Regions from separate parts of the Bacillus sp. 11C genome, predicted to be linked through region 2. Evidence: riboswitches for the same ligand, from Rfam matches in the RefSeq annotation. Region 2 holds a riboswitch; each other region holds the start of a gene.
The links. Region 2 has a riboswitch for S-adenosylmethionine ahead of ACY3LV_RS19775 (2-hydroxyacid dehydrogenase). Riboswitches for the same ligand answer to the same signal wherever they lie in the genome.
Positions count from the first base shown of each region.

Region 1: another riboswitch for S-adenosylmethionine. It lies ahead of mtnK (S-methyl-5-thioribose kinase); the one in region 2 lies ahead of ACY3LV_RS19775 (2-hydroxyacid dehydrogenase).
Region 3: another riboswitch for S-adenosylmethionine. It lies ahead of metN (methionine ABC transporter ATP-binding protein MetN); the one in region 2 lies ahead of ACY3LV_RS19775 (2-hydroxyacid dehydrogenase).

Region 1 covers NZ_JBUPVZ010000023.1:24,000-28,965, forward strand. The annotation lists gene mtnA (S-methyl-5-thioribose-1-phosphate isomerase) at 1-964, opposite strand, end outside; gene mtnK (S-methyl-5-thioribose kinase) at 972-2,165, opposite strand; SAM riboswitch class I at 2,270-2,425, opposite strand; gene ACY3LV_RS20215 (carbon-nitrogen family hydrolase) at 2,509-3,288, opposite strand; gene mtnE (methionine-glutamine aminotransferase) at 3,383-4,576, shown strand; SAM riboswitch class I at 4,618-4,718, shown strand; gene mtnW (2,3-diketo-5-methylthiopentyl-1-phosphate enolase) at 4,803-4,966, shown strand, end outside.
Region 2 covers NZ_JBUPVZ010000021.1:31,729-36,694, forward strand. The annotation lists gene ACY3LV_RS19765 (RbtT/DalT/CsbX family MFS transporter) at 1-553, opposite strand, end outside; gene ACY3LV_RS19770 (FGGY-family carbohydrate kinase) at 648-2,111, opposite strand; gene ACY3LV_RS19775 (2-hydroxyacid dehydrogenase) at 2,129-3,151, opposite strand; SAM riboswitch class I at 3,247-3,338, opposite strand; gene ACY3LV_RS19780 (molybdopterin oxidoreductase family protein) at 3,481-4,966, shown strand, end outside.
Region 3 covers NZ_JBUPVZ010000005.1:179,076-184,041, reverse strand. The annotation lists gene gcvH (glycine cleavage system protein GcvH) at 1-151, shown strand, start outside; gene ACY3LV_RS09660 (YusG family protein) at 207-443, shown strand; gene ACY3LV_RS09655 (toprim domain-containing protein) at 515-877, shown strand; gene ACY3LV_RS09650 (thioredoxin family protein) at 879-1,199, shown strand; gene ACY3LV_RS09645 (SCP2 sterol-binding domain-containing protein) at 1,307-1,651, shown strand; SAM riboswitch class I at 1,766-1,872, shown strand; gene metN (methionine ABC transporter ATP-binding protein MetN) at 1,978-3,003, shown strand; gene metP (methionine ABC transporter permease MetP) at 2,996-3,664, shown strand; gene metQ (methionine ABC transporter substrate-binding lipoprotein MetQ) at 3,678-4,499, shown strand; gene ACY3LV_RS09625 (carboxymuconolactone decarboxylase family protein) at 4,840-4,966, shown strand, end outside.

The DNA.
Region 1 (4,966 bases), on a different contig from region 2:
GCGGTGTAATGTCAAAAGCGGGGTTAAAGACAGGCACATCAGATGGAGCGGTCCGCACTCCGGAAATCTGCCTCACTTCCTCAGGATCCCGTTCCTCTATCGGAATATCAGTGCCGCTTTTCACTTTCGTATCAAATGTAGATAATGGTGCAGCGACAAAAAACGGAATATCAAAGGCGTTTGCTAAAATCGCGAGACCGTATGTTCCAATTTTATTTGCCGTATCACCGTTCTTTGCAATTCGATCGGCTCCGACGATGACGGCGGAAATTTGTTTTTCCTTCATCGTGTGGGCGGCCATGCTGTCTGTGATCAAAGTGACATCAATGCCCCCCTGCATCAGCTCCCACGCAGTAAGTCGTGAACCTTGAAGGACGGGCCTTGTTTCACAAGCGTAAATATGCAGTCCCAAATCCTTTTGTTTGGCCAAGTAAAATGGAGCTAGTGCCGTTCCATAGCGGCTTGTCGCGATAGAACCGGCATTGCAGATCGTCATAATCCGGTCGCCTTTTTTGAAAAGCTGCAGGGCGTTTTGACCGATCATCCGGCACGTTTCCTCATCCTCGACCTGAATTTGAATCGCTTCATGGACAAGGTTTGTTTTTGCTTCATTTACGGAGATGGCGTTTTCGATCGAATGGCTCAGTCTCTCAAGGGCCCAAGATAAATTAATGGCGGTAGGCCGTGAGCTGTTTAAATACTGTTTGATGTCACACAGTCTGCGGCGGAATTCCGTGACATCACCTGTTTCAATGTCTTTTGCAGCAAGCGCAAGTCCAAAGGCAGCCGTAATGCCGATGGCGGGAGCGCCTCTTACTTTGAGCGTGACAATGGCGTTAAATACATCCTCTTTCGTCGTCAGCTCCACATATTCCGTCACCTCAGGAAGCTTTTGCTGATTTAAAATGGTAATGGCTGTTTCTTTCCACTCAACAGAACGCGGAACAGCAAATGAATGGGGCATAAATAGATCATTCCTTTACAAGTAACTTAAATAATTCAATAACATCTGTGATCGTTTTGAATTCCGAACGCTTTTCGATAAAGGCTGTGCCGGTTTCGAGCGCCAGACGTTTTCTGCCGATTCGTTTATCAAACGGCACGATCGTTTCCAGATCAGCCACATGGGCAAGGCCAATCGCGCGGCGTATCAGCTCGCAGCCTGCAAATCCGATCGCCTCTTCAAAAATATGACTGAGGGTGTCAGTAAGGTAACCGTCGATGTTGGCGTAAACATCCAGACTGTCCCTCTCCCAGGCTTCAGTGAATGTCTCTTGAAATGCTTCCCAGACCTGCTCGACATGGTGATATAATGGCTCTCTGTCATCACCGTCACGGCCGAGTGCGTTCAAAAATAAGTTGGAGATAAATTGGCCTATATCAAATCCGATCGGTCCGTAAAAAGCAAATTCAGGATCAATCACCTTTGTTTCAAGTTCGCTGGCGAAAATGCTTCCTGTGTGCAAATCACCGTGAATCAGCGTTTCTGCTGATGTTAAAAAACACTTTTTCAGTTTAGCGGCTTCGATTTTGACGTTGTCATTATTCCAGAGCTTTTCGACAAAAGGACGAAGCTCTTCTTCAAAATCATTTGTGTCATGGTCAAAGAAAGGATCTGTAAAAACAAGTCTTTCCGTAATGTCGCACAGCTCCGGGTTTGTAAACTGCTTAACAAGCTGTTTTTTTACCTTAGGTTCAAGCGCGTAATCTGAAGAATAGAAAAGGGTCTTTCCTAAAAATTCACCGATGTGCTGTGACAGGCGCGGATAGTTTTCGCCCTCAATGAGTCCTTTTCTTGCGATTTTTAAGTGAGAAAGATCCTCCATGACAGTAACTGCCATTTCTGTATCGGAATAAAACACTCTTGGAACCAGATGAGGGACATGCTCGCCTTGGCGGATGAGAGCGCTGCTTTCGATTCTGGCTCGATCGATTGTCAGCGGCCAGCTTTCTCCGACAACTTTTGCATAAGGAACCGCCTGTTTAATAATCAAAGCTCTGTCATGTTTTTGATCATAAATATGAAAAACGTAATTTAAGTTGCCGTCTCCGATCTCCTGGCATGTCAGCGTGCTTTTGCTTGGAAATAAGCCAAGCTTCACCGCAAGTGCCACAGCGGAGCTTTCATTTAACGTTTCGTATAAAGGTGTTTTTGTGACTGCCATTGTCATAACCTCCAATTATGTAATCTCTTGATATGTTTTCAGCTGAATGGCCGTAAAAAAGCCTCCTTCTCAGAGAGAAGGAGGCTTAACATATATGTCCGCCTCTCTTATCTCTCAGATCAGATCTGAAGGAATTAGCACCGTGCCTTATGAGACGAGCGTCTCGGCGCGAAAAAGATGCGCCCCATTTCACAATGGAATTACGGTCGGTTGCTGTTGGGGTCAAAAGGCCAAATCCCTCGCCCAACTCTCGATAAGAGAATATATTGATTTGTTGAACAATTCTAATTTATCAGTTGATGAACATAGTAACAGGTGTTTTAGTAAGTTGTCAATCTATTTTTTAATATAAATCTTTTCTGATATCATCGAAAACAGGAATGTTTTCCCGCACCTTAACGCTTTCCTGAAGGTCGATTTCCGCTCGGACAACGCCTTCTTCCCGGCCGCCTTCAGCTAGGACGCGCCCCCACGGATCAATAATCAGGCTATGCCCGGCAAATTCATTATTTGGATTTGAACCGGTGCAATTGCAGGCAGCGATAAAGCATTGATTTTCAATGGCCCGCGCAATAAGCAGGCTTTTCCAATGATCAAGGCGGGGAAGAGGCCATTCCGCAGAAATAAACAGCACGTTGGCACCTTTTGTCGTATGTTTTCTGATCCACTCCGGAAAACGGATATCGTAACAGATCAATCCTGAGCTTTTGACGCCATCAAGCTCAAAGTATCCGTCTTCGGAGCCGGCTGATAAATACACATGCTCATCCATCAGCTGAAAAAGATGGGCTTTCCTGTACTCTTTAATGATTTGTCCTTCCTTATCCGCGATGTACATTGTATTATAAACATCAGAATCCTTTCTGACAGCAACCGATCCGGCGATAATATGAACGCCATGTTTTTTTGCCGTATTCTTCAGCCAGCTCTGAGCAGAACGTCCGTCTTCATCAGCGAGCTCATCAAGGTTGGCCAGGTCATATCCGGTTGTCCATAGTTCAGGAAGAACAAGAACATCAGCATGTTTGCTTTCTTTTTCGATGGAGAATTCAGCCTTTTTTATATTTTCTGAAGGTTTTCCGTATGAAATATCAAATTGAAGACAAGATATCGTCCATTTCATCTTTTTATCACTCCACATTTTTCTTTACTTTTTTTATTTAACCATATATGATGATGGACTATCATTTCAAGATTTTTTTAGAAGGTGAGAATAGATGAAATTTGAACAATCTGATGTATTGAAGGAGCTGCCTCAACAATTCTTCGCTTCTTTGGTGCAGCAAGTGAACCGAAAGCTCGCAGAAGGACACGACGTCATCAATCTCGGACAGGGAAATCCGGATCAGCCGACTCCGGAACATATCGTCGAGGAAATGAAACGGGCTGTTGCTGATCCTGAAAATCATAAATACTCGTCTTTTCGCGGCTCATACAGTCTGAAATCAGCAGCGGCAGCATTTTATAAAAGAGAATACGGCATTGATCTTGACCCGGAAACTGAAGTCGCTGTATTATTCGGCGGGAAAGCCGGTCTGGTTGAGCTCCCGCAATGCTTGCTGAATCCCGGAGATACGATTTTAGTTCCAGATCCGGGCTATCCTGATTACTGGTCAGGTGTGGCACTCGCGAAAGCGAAGATGGAAATGATGCCGCTCATAGAGGACAGAGCGTTTCTTCCTGATTACAGCAGCATCGCCGCTGAAGTGAGGGAACAGGCGAAATTAATGTATTTGAATTATCCGAATAATCCGACCGGAGCCGTTGCTACCCCTGACTTCTTTGAAGAAACCGTGAGTTTTGCGAAAGAAAGCGGGGTCTGTGTCGTTCACGATTTTGCTTACGGCGCTGTAGGATTTGACGGCGGAAAGCCTTTAAGTTTTTTGCAAACTGAAGGTGCCAAGGATATCGGCATTGAAATTTACACGCTGTCAAAAACGTATAATATGGCAGGGTGGCGGGTCGGCTTTGCCGTTGGAAACGCTTCGGTCATTGAAGCGATCAATCTGTATCAAGACCATATGTTTGTCAGTCTTTTCAGAGCGACTCAGGAGGCTGCAGCGGCGGCACTGTTAGCTGATCAGACGTGTGTGGCGGAGCAAAATGCCCGATATGAAAGCAGGCGAAACGTTTGGATCGCGTCATGCCGGAAAATCGGCTGGGATGTGACAGCTCCGGCAGGTTCATTTTTTGCATGGCTGCCTGTGCCTGAAGGCTATACTTCCGAGCAGTTCTCAAACCTTTTGCTGGAAAAAGCGAATGTGGCGGTTGCAGCCGGAAACGGCTTCGGTGAATATGGCGAGGGCTACGTCCGAGTCGGGCTGCTGACAAGTGAAGAAAGACTGAAGGAAGCCGCTTATCGAATTGGGAAACTGAACCTGTTTACCCAAAAAAGCATTGACAAGACCTGATAACGATGGGATAATTCGAAATAATTTATAAAATCTATATTTTCTTATCAAGAGCAGGCAGAGGGACGAGCCCGATGAAGCCCGGCAACCGACTTGTAAAGCACGGTGCTAATTCTTGCAGCTGGCGGCTGAGAGATAAGATTCGGACGAGAAACGAAACCTCTTTAGACGCGATTGCTGTTTGAAGAGGTTTTTTTATATGGATGAAAATGAAAGGAGCTCTGGCATGAGTGAGTTATTGGCAACATATCTCCTGACCGAACCGGGAGCCGATACAGAGAAAAAAGCAGAACAAATCGCAACAGGATTGACAGTTGGCTCTTGGACGGATTTGCCCTTGGTGAAACAGGAGCAAATGCAAAAGCACAAGGGGCGGGTGATACAGGTCGA
Region 2 (4,966 bases):
CGAAGAATGCACCAAGACATACCCAGAAAATAGAGCTCCAAAGCGTATTCAAATAACCGAACGCTTTGATCGCGTAGCTTGAGTACCAAGCACCGAACACAAACATGCCCAGGCAATATGCAATCCAAAACCAGCCGACAGCAGTGCTTAGCTTGTTTTGCGGTGTTCTGTAAATGACCCATGTCAAGAAAGAATAAGCAAAAAGCGGGTAGCCTAACCCTTTTACGAAGTATGTCACATACATCACTGGAAGGTTCAGCTGTTCAAATCCAAATACGATAAAGGCAGCTGTACCGATCACATAAAACAGCAGCCCCATAAACATCGTCCGTTTTGCGCCGAATGCTTCAAGACATACACCCGAAAACCAGGAAGCAATGGCCAGCGCGATTCCGTATATACTAAAAATTGAAGCGGATTGCTGAATGTTCAGCCCGTTTTCGATCAGAAAAGGACTGAGCCAGCCTTGTTCCAGCCCGTCTCCCATCATAAACAAAACAACCCCTAAAAACCCCCAGGCAAGCCGTTTCGGTATTCCAATTTTATCTAACATATCTGTCTCCTCCTTAGGTGCGTATATCAATTACCGTATTACCTTGTTAAAGTCGAAAATTAGATCATTCCTCAAAACAGCAGCAAATGCTGCCTTATATCAATACTTCGCTTTCTGAACCTGAAAAAAAGCGCTGTGTTTGCTTCCATTCCTCATATAAAGCCCATTCCATCTGGCAGTCCTGCGGTTCAAACACCCGAACATTTGCTGACATCTCCTCTATCAGTTGAAAGGTTTCGTTGCAAATGACTGCAGCACCAACGACAGATGCCTGATGATATCCCTCTTGAACATAAATTTTTTTCTGAAGAAGGTCCGCGATATATTGAGTGAGCGCTCTGCTTTGGAATCCACCTCCGCACACCCAAACATAGTCACGTTCAAACGGTGTAACCTCTGTTAATATGTCAAAGTTCCATTTAATCGAAAATGCGATCTCTTGCAGAGCCGCACGTACAAAATGTGCTCTGTTTAAATGCGCTGAAAGCGGGGCATCAAAAAGAAAACCGCCTCTCGTTAACGCATTTTTTTCTGACGATAAATAAGAACCGAGAGCCGCCACACATGCATTGTCTCCCTTAGCAAGGGCAGAAATCTCCTCCTCCATCACTTCGTACGATTCATTCGGATAAAAAATCTGTTTTAATTTTTGATAATTCAAACCGGTAATCCCCGGATTCGTTTCCAAAAGCCAATGTCCTTGATCTGTATGGCAGTTCAGCCAGGCTTTATGTTTTGTGTCGTCATGATCAGCCGTAATTTTGGTAATCGGCGTTGTTGTCCCTGATACAATGACAATGTCCTCAAGCGCGGCGCCGGTGCTTTTCACAGCCAGCTGTGTATCTCCGCCCCCTGCTATCACTTTTGCATGTATAGAAAGGCCCAATTCGGACGCATACTCATGTGTTATCGTTCCAATCGCTGTTCCCGCTCTTACAAGAGGCGGAAGGATGGATGGAGAAAAGCCGAATTTGCCGCACATCTCTTTTGACCAAGTGTTTTGCTTCACGTCAAACAGCAGGGTTTCAGTTGCCTGTGATGGTTCATATGTCAATATTCCGCTCAGCTGGTATGTCACCCAATCACTGATGCTTGTAAAGCTCGCTGTTTTTTCCCATAAAGAGGACTGGCGCTGTTTTAAACCATAAAGCTTGAGCGCAGAAAAAAGTGCAGTCGGCAGTCGGCCTGTGCGACTGTATATCTCTTCCTGATTGGGTATGCTCTCCTCCCACTCACGGCCGCGGTTATCAATGTTCGGCAGCCCGAGAAAAGAGTCGCCGTTTTGATCGATCAGCACAATCCCCTGTCTTTGACTCGTCGATGTCAAACCAATAATGTCAATATCACCTGAACGGGAAAGCGCACGTTTTGCCAGTTTCATTACTTGCTTCCACAGCACCTGAGGAGAAAAATAACGGCTGTCCGGATAAAGCGCCTCGGCGGCATACGCGATATCCTCCCTTTCAACTGTTAGAACGCTGCCCGATACACTCACGACCGCTGCTCTCGCATTCCCTGTGCCGATATCAAATACGAGATAGCCTTTTTGTTTTTTCATTACGTTACCCTCCTTTCTTATCCCTCTGTTTTTAGTTCATCTTTGTTATATAATGTCGGAATATGAAGTGTTTTTTGAACCTGCCACTTTGTGAGAGCTTCGTTCAGAATCGTCACGTGATGATCCTCCACCTCAAAGGTTGCTCCAGCGAGATGCGGTGTTGCCAGAACATTAGGCAATGAAATGAATTCGTAGTCTGATTCTTCTGGGGGTTCATGATAAAAAACGTCTAAAATCGCTCCTCTGATTTTATATTCTTTTAATACAGATAGAAGATCTTCACGGTTTACCACAACAGCTCTTGATGTATTGACGAAAATCGCACTCTCTTTCATCAGATTAAAATACGTCCGATCAATAAGTACCAGTGTTTCCTCGGTACGAGGCAGATGAACAGAAACGATATCACTGTCTGAAAACACCGTTTTAAGAGATACTTTTTCATATTGAGGATGATCGTCTTGTACATATGGATCGTAATACTTTATTTTACAATCGAACGCAGTCAGCAGTTTTGCAATCCTTTGCCCAACTGCTCCGAACCCAACCATGCCGACCGTTTTTCCTGTTAATTCATTCCCTTTAAATTTGACATAAGCCTGCAAATAATCGCTTTCCCACTTCCTATCCTTCAACCATTGATTAGAGGTACTGGTATGGCGGAGAAAGGAAATCACATTTCCGATAAACATTTCAGCAACGGCTTGTGCATTTCGCCCGGGTGTATAGAAGACGGGTATACCTCTATTTGACGCTGCTGCCACATCCACATTGGACGGCATTCCCCTGCATACGCCTATAAATGAAAGTTCTGGAACAGATGCAAATACGCTTTCTGTTACTTGATCTAGCTCCGTAATCAAGCCCGTGGCGTTGGATTCTTTTAATAGCTGAATGAGTTCATCTTCCTTATATGCCCGTCCTTTTTCCTTCCAGGATTGATAAGCAACTGAGCCGAATAATTTTTGAAGCTCTTTTCGTCCTTCTTCGTTGTACGGTGCTGTAACCAAAACAGTCATGGTGCAAAACATCCTTTTCATCAAATTTTGCCATAAAAAAATCTCTTTCCGAAGATGGAAAGAGATTCATATATAGGCACGCCCTGTTACAGTCAGACGCCGGTATAAACCTTACTTTCCTATCTTTCAAGCTGACGCTTGCTGGAATTGGCACAATAATGTTGCCGAGGTTTCATAGGGCCAGTCCCTCCACCTCTCTGGATAGAAAATGTTAAGTATGTAATTTTCAGAATGAAGAATACGTTTATCATAAAGAAGTCTCAGATTGATGTCAATCACTTTTTTCTGAATTGACGTTATCATCCGAAATGTTATAATTCTTACAAAATATCTAAGAGAGGAACTGGGCCATGAAATCTTTCGCCACACAACAAAACGGCATTTTCAAATCGGTTTGCTCGCTGGACTGCCCGGATCAGTGCGGATTGTTAATACATAAAAAAGACGGAAAAATTGTGAAAGTGCAAGGTGATCCCGATCATCCTGTGACCGCCGGAAACATATGCAACAAAGTTCGAAACATGACGGAGCGCATCTATGATGAAAAGCGGCTGACGACACCGCTCAAACGAACAGGTGCGAAAGGCGGGGCGACATTTGAACCGATTTCTTGGGATGAGGCGATCGATACCATCACCTCACGCTGGAAACAGCTGATTGATAAAGAGGGAGCTGAAAGCATACTTCCTTACAGCTTTTACGGAAATATGGGAAAATTAACAGCTGAAGGAATGGACCGCCGCTTCTTTTATCGTCTGGGCTCAAGCCAGCTTGAACGGACGATTTGCAGCAAAGCGGGATCTGAGGGCTATAAATATACAATGGGTATAAGTGCGGGAACCGATCCCGAGGAAACCATTCATACGAAACTATTTATTTTTTGGGGAATCAACGCGGTCAGCACAAACATGCACCAAATCACAATTGCCCAAAAAGCTCGAAAACAAGGGGCCAAAATTGTCGTGATTGATGTGCATAAAAATCAAACAGGGCGTCTCGCAGATTGGTTTATTCCTATAAAACCCGGAACCGACAGCGCACTGGCCCTTGGCATCATGCACATTTTATTTAAAGAAAACCTTCATGATGAAGCGTTTTTGTCTGAATACACGGTCGGCTATGAAGAGCTCCGTGAACACGTGAAACAGTATGATCCGGAAAGGGTATCGCTGATCACCGGTGTGAGCACCGACGATATATACCAGCTGTCAAGAATGTACGGCGAAACCTCCCCTTCTTTTATCAGAATTGGAAACGGACTCCAGCATCATGATAACGGCGGGATGATTGTACGGACGATTGCCTGTCTTCCGGCGATCACCGGCCAATGGCTCCACACAGGGGGCGGCGCAATAAAGCATAACAGCGGCATTTTAGAATATAACACGAATGCCTTGCAGCGGCCTGATTTACTGAAAGGGCACACGCCGAGGTCGTTTAATATGAATCAGCTTGGCAAAGTGCTTTTGGAACCAGATCCGCCTATTCGCTCTCTTTTTATTTACGGGACGAATCCTGCCGTTGTTGCGCCAGAAGCGAACAAAGTCAGACAGGGCTTGCTGCGGGAAGACTTGTTTACTGTGGTTCATGATTTGTTTTTGACGGAAACGGCTGCATATGCGGACATTGTACTGCCTGCGACATCAGCTTTTGAAAATACTGATTTTTATACTTCCTACTGGCATCATTACATTCAGCTTCAGCAGCCGGTGATTGAGAGATATGGAGAAAGCAAATCAAACACTGAGGTGTTCCGATTACTGGCTGAAGCAATGGGATTCACAGACCAGGAGCTCAAAGATTCAGATGAAGAATTAATCCGTCAGGCGCTTGACC
Region 3 (4,966 bases), on a different contig from region 2:
AATTAACGAAGATCTTGATGACAGTCCGGAATTCGTAAACGAATCTCCGTACGAAAAAGCATGGATGATCGTCGTTGAGCCGTCTGACGCTTCTGAAATTGAAAAACTGATGACAGCAGAGCAATACGAAGAGATGACACAGGAAGACTAAAGCAGGATAGCTGTAAAGGCAATTGGACACGCTAACGTTATGGGAGGTGTCCAATATGGCTTTCAGTAAACAAAAGCTCGATGTCACCAATGATGTGACAGGCCGCTTTCAACATGGCCAGCTCTCGTTATATCATGAAAATGAGAGAATCGGCCAAATGACAAGCATGAATGAATATGAGCTTAAGTCCGGTTATTCCTTTGAAAATGAGAAATTTTATAAGACAGCCGATGTGGTCTCTGGAAACGATGAGAAATATGTGGATTGTGACTACGAAAACGGCTGGTGTTAATGTTGGCGGTGAATTTCACTGCCTTCTTTTACAATCTGAACGTTTCAAATTTGACGCGGCAGGTGAAGAAGATGGATGAGCTGGAAAAGGTCATGATTGTGGAAGGGAAATCAGATAAAGAGAAAATCGAAAGCGTTCTGGATGAACCGGTGCGCATTATCTGCACAAACGGAACAATCAGCCAGCTGAGGCTTGAGGAATTGGCTGACGAGCTTTATGATAAAGACGTCTATATATTAGTGGATGCTGACGAATCAGGCGAGAAATTGAGAAAACAGCTGAAAAGAGAATTTAACGAAGCCTGCCATCTGCATATCGACAGAGCCTATAAAGAAGTGGCGGCTGCGCCCAGACACCACGTCGCCTCTGTATTGCTGCGCGCGAATCTGAATGTCCATACTATTTTTCTTGAAAGAAAGTCCCGAGGTGTATAGCATGAAAGAACTCCAGGAACACGAGCTTGAGCACATTGCTGATGATGTGTATCTTCTATATTTATATACTCCGTTTTGCGGCACTTGCCAGCTTGCAAGCAAAATGCTGACAGTGGTGAAAGAAATGCTGCCTGATGTCGCCTTCTACCAAAACAATGTCAATTACTCTCCGACATTCGCAAAAGCGTATCAAATTGAAAGCGTCCCTTGTTTTCTGCTGTTTAAAGGAGGAAAAATGGTTGAAAGAGGATATGCGTTTCATTCCGTTTCTTATTTATATGAGCTGATCAAACAAAAATCATCTTCCGCATCCCATTTATGACATATTTCTCAGCGCATTCCAATGAAATTGTCGTTCGTTTTATAAAGGGGTTCGTGCGCCAGAGAGAGAAATGTCTATGTATGACCAACAAATAGGAGGTTGTACATATGGAGAAAGCGGAAGTTTTGGAAGATGAGTATCAGCATCTGTTTTTAAAACCCCTTTTGAGCGCTTCAACATTGCTTATTACCTTTCAAGGAGAAACAGAAGCCTTAACCGTCTCAATAAACGAACAGGGAGAAATGAAAAAAATTTCTCCGCGCCAACCGTCCAACCTGACCTTTTACGGAAACCAATCCGAAATCATTCATTTATTGCACGGAGACATTTCCCTTCAGCATCTGATTCAGAGCGGAAGCCTAAAAGTAAAGGGGTCCTTCAGAGCCCTGTTAAAGCTTGAAGCGATTCTCTGGCTGACGAATGGTTTTTTTCAGAGGATTGCGAATAATTAAAAAACAGAAAATTATTATAATAGTAAAAGTTGACATCATTTATTTTATTGACATGCAATCATCCGCCATGCTATTCTACATTAAGAATTTCCGGACGAAAAAGACTATATATTTCTCTTATCAAGAGAGGTGGAGGGAAGTGCCCTATGAAGCCCGGCAACCATCAACACTGTTGAAATGGTGCCAATTCACACGAAGCGTTCAGCTTTGAAAGATGAGAGAAAGGCATTTTATATAAGCCTTTCTGCTCAAGTGTGCAGAAAGGTTTTTCTTTTGCAGAAAACCCCGGAAGATTTCTTAGAATAGTGTTAAGGCAGGTGATTGCTTTGATCAATCTTCAAGATGTTTCAAAAGTGTATAAGTCGAAACATGGAGATGTCAATGCTGTCCAAAATGTCTCGCTTTCCATTAAAAAAGGTGAGATTTTTGGAATTATAGGATATAGCGGAGCTGGTAAAAGTTCCTTAATCCGTCTGCTGAACGGCCTTGAGAAACCAACCTCAGGAACCGTGGAAGTGGCGGGAACCAAGATTAATGAAGTAAACGGACGCGGGTTAAGAAACGCACGCCATGACATCAGCATGATTTTCCAGCACTTCAATTTGCTTTGGTCGCGGACCGTCAGAGATAATATCATGTTTCCTCTGGAGATTGCCGGGGTGAAAAAGAGCGAGCGCATCAAGCGCGCCAATGAACTGATTAAACTGGTAGGTTTAGAAGGAAAAGAAAAATCTTATCCGTCTCAGCTGAGCGGCGGACAAAAGCAGCGTGTCGGAATCGCCAGAGCGCTCGCAAACAATCCGAAGGTTCTCCTTTGTGATGAAGCGACATCAGCATTAGATCCGCAAACGACAGATTCAATTTTGGATCTATTGTCCGATATTAATGATAGACTCGGTTTGACAATTGTGCTGATCACGCACGAAATGCATGTGATCCGCAAAATCTGCAACAGAGTCGCTGTCATGGAAAACGGAAAGGTTGTGGAAGAAGGCGAAGTTCTCGATGTCTTCAAAAACCCGAAGGAAGACATGACAAAACGGTTTGTTCAGCAGGTGACAGAGCCGGAAGAAACGAAAGAAACGCTTCAGCATCTTCTTGATGAAACAGCATCAGGAAAAATGGTTCAGCTCACATTTGTCGGTGATTCGGCTGAACAGCCTCTGATTACAGAGATGATCAGAAACTTTAATGTCAGCGTCAATATTCTGCAAGGGAAAATCTCGCAGACGAAGGATGGAGCCTACGGTTCACTGTTTATCCATATTGACGGAGACGAGGAAGAAGTGCAAAACGTGATCCGGTTTATTAATGACAGACAGGTGAAAGCAGAGGTGATCACGAATGTTTGAAAAATACTTCCCGAACGTTGATTTAACAGAATTGTGGAACGCGACATATGAAACCCTTTATATGACGCTGATCTCTTTGCTGTTTGCTTTTGTCATCGGAGTGATTCTCGGCTTGCTGCTCTTTCTGACAAGTAAAGGGAGCCTCTGGCAGAACAAAACGATCAACTCTGTGATTGCGGCCGTTGTCAACATATTCAGGTCGATTCCGTTCCTTATTTTAATTATTTTACTGCTAGGATTTACGAAGTTTTTAGTCGGCACGATCTTAGGGCCAAACGCCGCATTGCCGGCGCTGGTTATCGGCTCGGCACCGTTTTACGCGCGCCTTGCTGAAATCGCGCTCCGTGAGGTGGATAAAGGTGTTATTGAAGCCGCTAAATCAATGGGAGCTAAGACGTCTACGATTATTTTCAAAGTGCTGCTTCCGGAATCTATGCCGGCTCTTATTTCTGGTATCACTGTTACGGCGATCGCTTTGATCGGCTCAACGGCAATTGCCGGAGCCATCGGTTCAGGCGGCCTTGGAAACCTTGCGTACGTAGAAGGCTATCAGTCGAATAATACTGATGTGACCTTCGTTGCTACTGTGTTTATTTTAATCATCGTGTTTATTATTCAAATCATCGGTGATGTCATAACAAATATTATAGACAAACGATAAGGGAGGATTTACATTGAAAAAGCTATTTTTAGGTGCATTACTGCTTGTATTTGCAGGAGTTATGGCTGCCTGCGGTTCGAATAACGCCGAATCCGGCAAGAAAGAAATTGTCGTTGCTGCGACAAAAACACCGCATGCGGAAATTTTAAAAGAAACTGAACCACTGTTGAAAGAAAAAGGCTACACGCTGAAAGTGAAAGTGCTTAGTGATTACAAGATGTACAACAAAGCTTTAGCTGATAAAGAAGTGGATGCGAACTACTTCCAGCACATTCCTTACCTTGACCAAGAAATGAAAGAAAACACAGATTATAAACTTGTAAATGCGGGTGCTGTTCACTTAGAGCCATTCGGTGTTTACTCTAAAAAATACAAGTCACTGAAAGATCTTCCAGACGGCGCGACCATTATCCTGACAAATAACGTTGCTGAACAAGGCCGTATGCTCGCTATGCTTGAAAATGCTGGATTAATCACACTTGATTCTAAAGTCGAAACAGTTGACGCAACATTGAAAGACATTAAGAAAAACCCGAAAAACCTTGAATTCAAAAAGGTAGCGCCTGAATTAACGGCAAAAGCATATGATAACAAAGAAGGAGACGCGGTCTTCATCAATGTAAACTATGCGATCCAAAGTAAATTAAATCCTAAAAAAGACGCGATTGAAGTGGAAGCAACGAAAAACAACCCATACGCTAACATCATCGCAGTAAGAAAAGGCGAAGAAGATTCTGACAAAATTAAAGCGCTGATGGAAGTTCTTCACTCTAAAAAGATCAAAGACTTCATCGAGAAAAAATACGACGGAGCTGTGCTTCCTGTATCTGAATAAGACTGAAACCCCGGATGAGAAATCCGGGGTTCAATTATTGACAAAGCCATAAAACGATATTCGTTTTATGGCTTTGTCATCTTTTCAGCGTGATTGAAAACCCTTGAAGTCTAGGAAGAACGAGCATTGGAGCGGACTCCCGCAGGATGTGGTGACAGGGGCGTTTGAGCAGGACGCTCTAGCTTTTAGCCGCTGATCTTTTTTCACGTGAGCACCAACACGGAGGTCTGACAACGAATGCGAGGGTTTGCTGACACGGTGAAACCCCGGATGAGAAATCCGGGGTTTTTTTCGGGTATTTTCCTAAAAGCTGTTCATAATAAAAAGGAATGTTAAACAGATGGAGGGATTTTCTTTGAATCAAGACAGAGGAAGCATGCAGGACGCGCTCAAACAATATAAATTAGGTTTAGGGACATTTGAACAAAAGATGCCGCTGATGGGGAGAAAGTTCAACGAGTTTACTG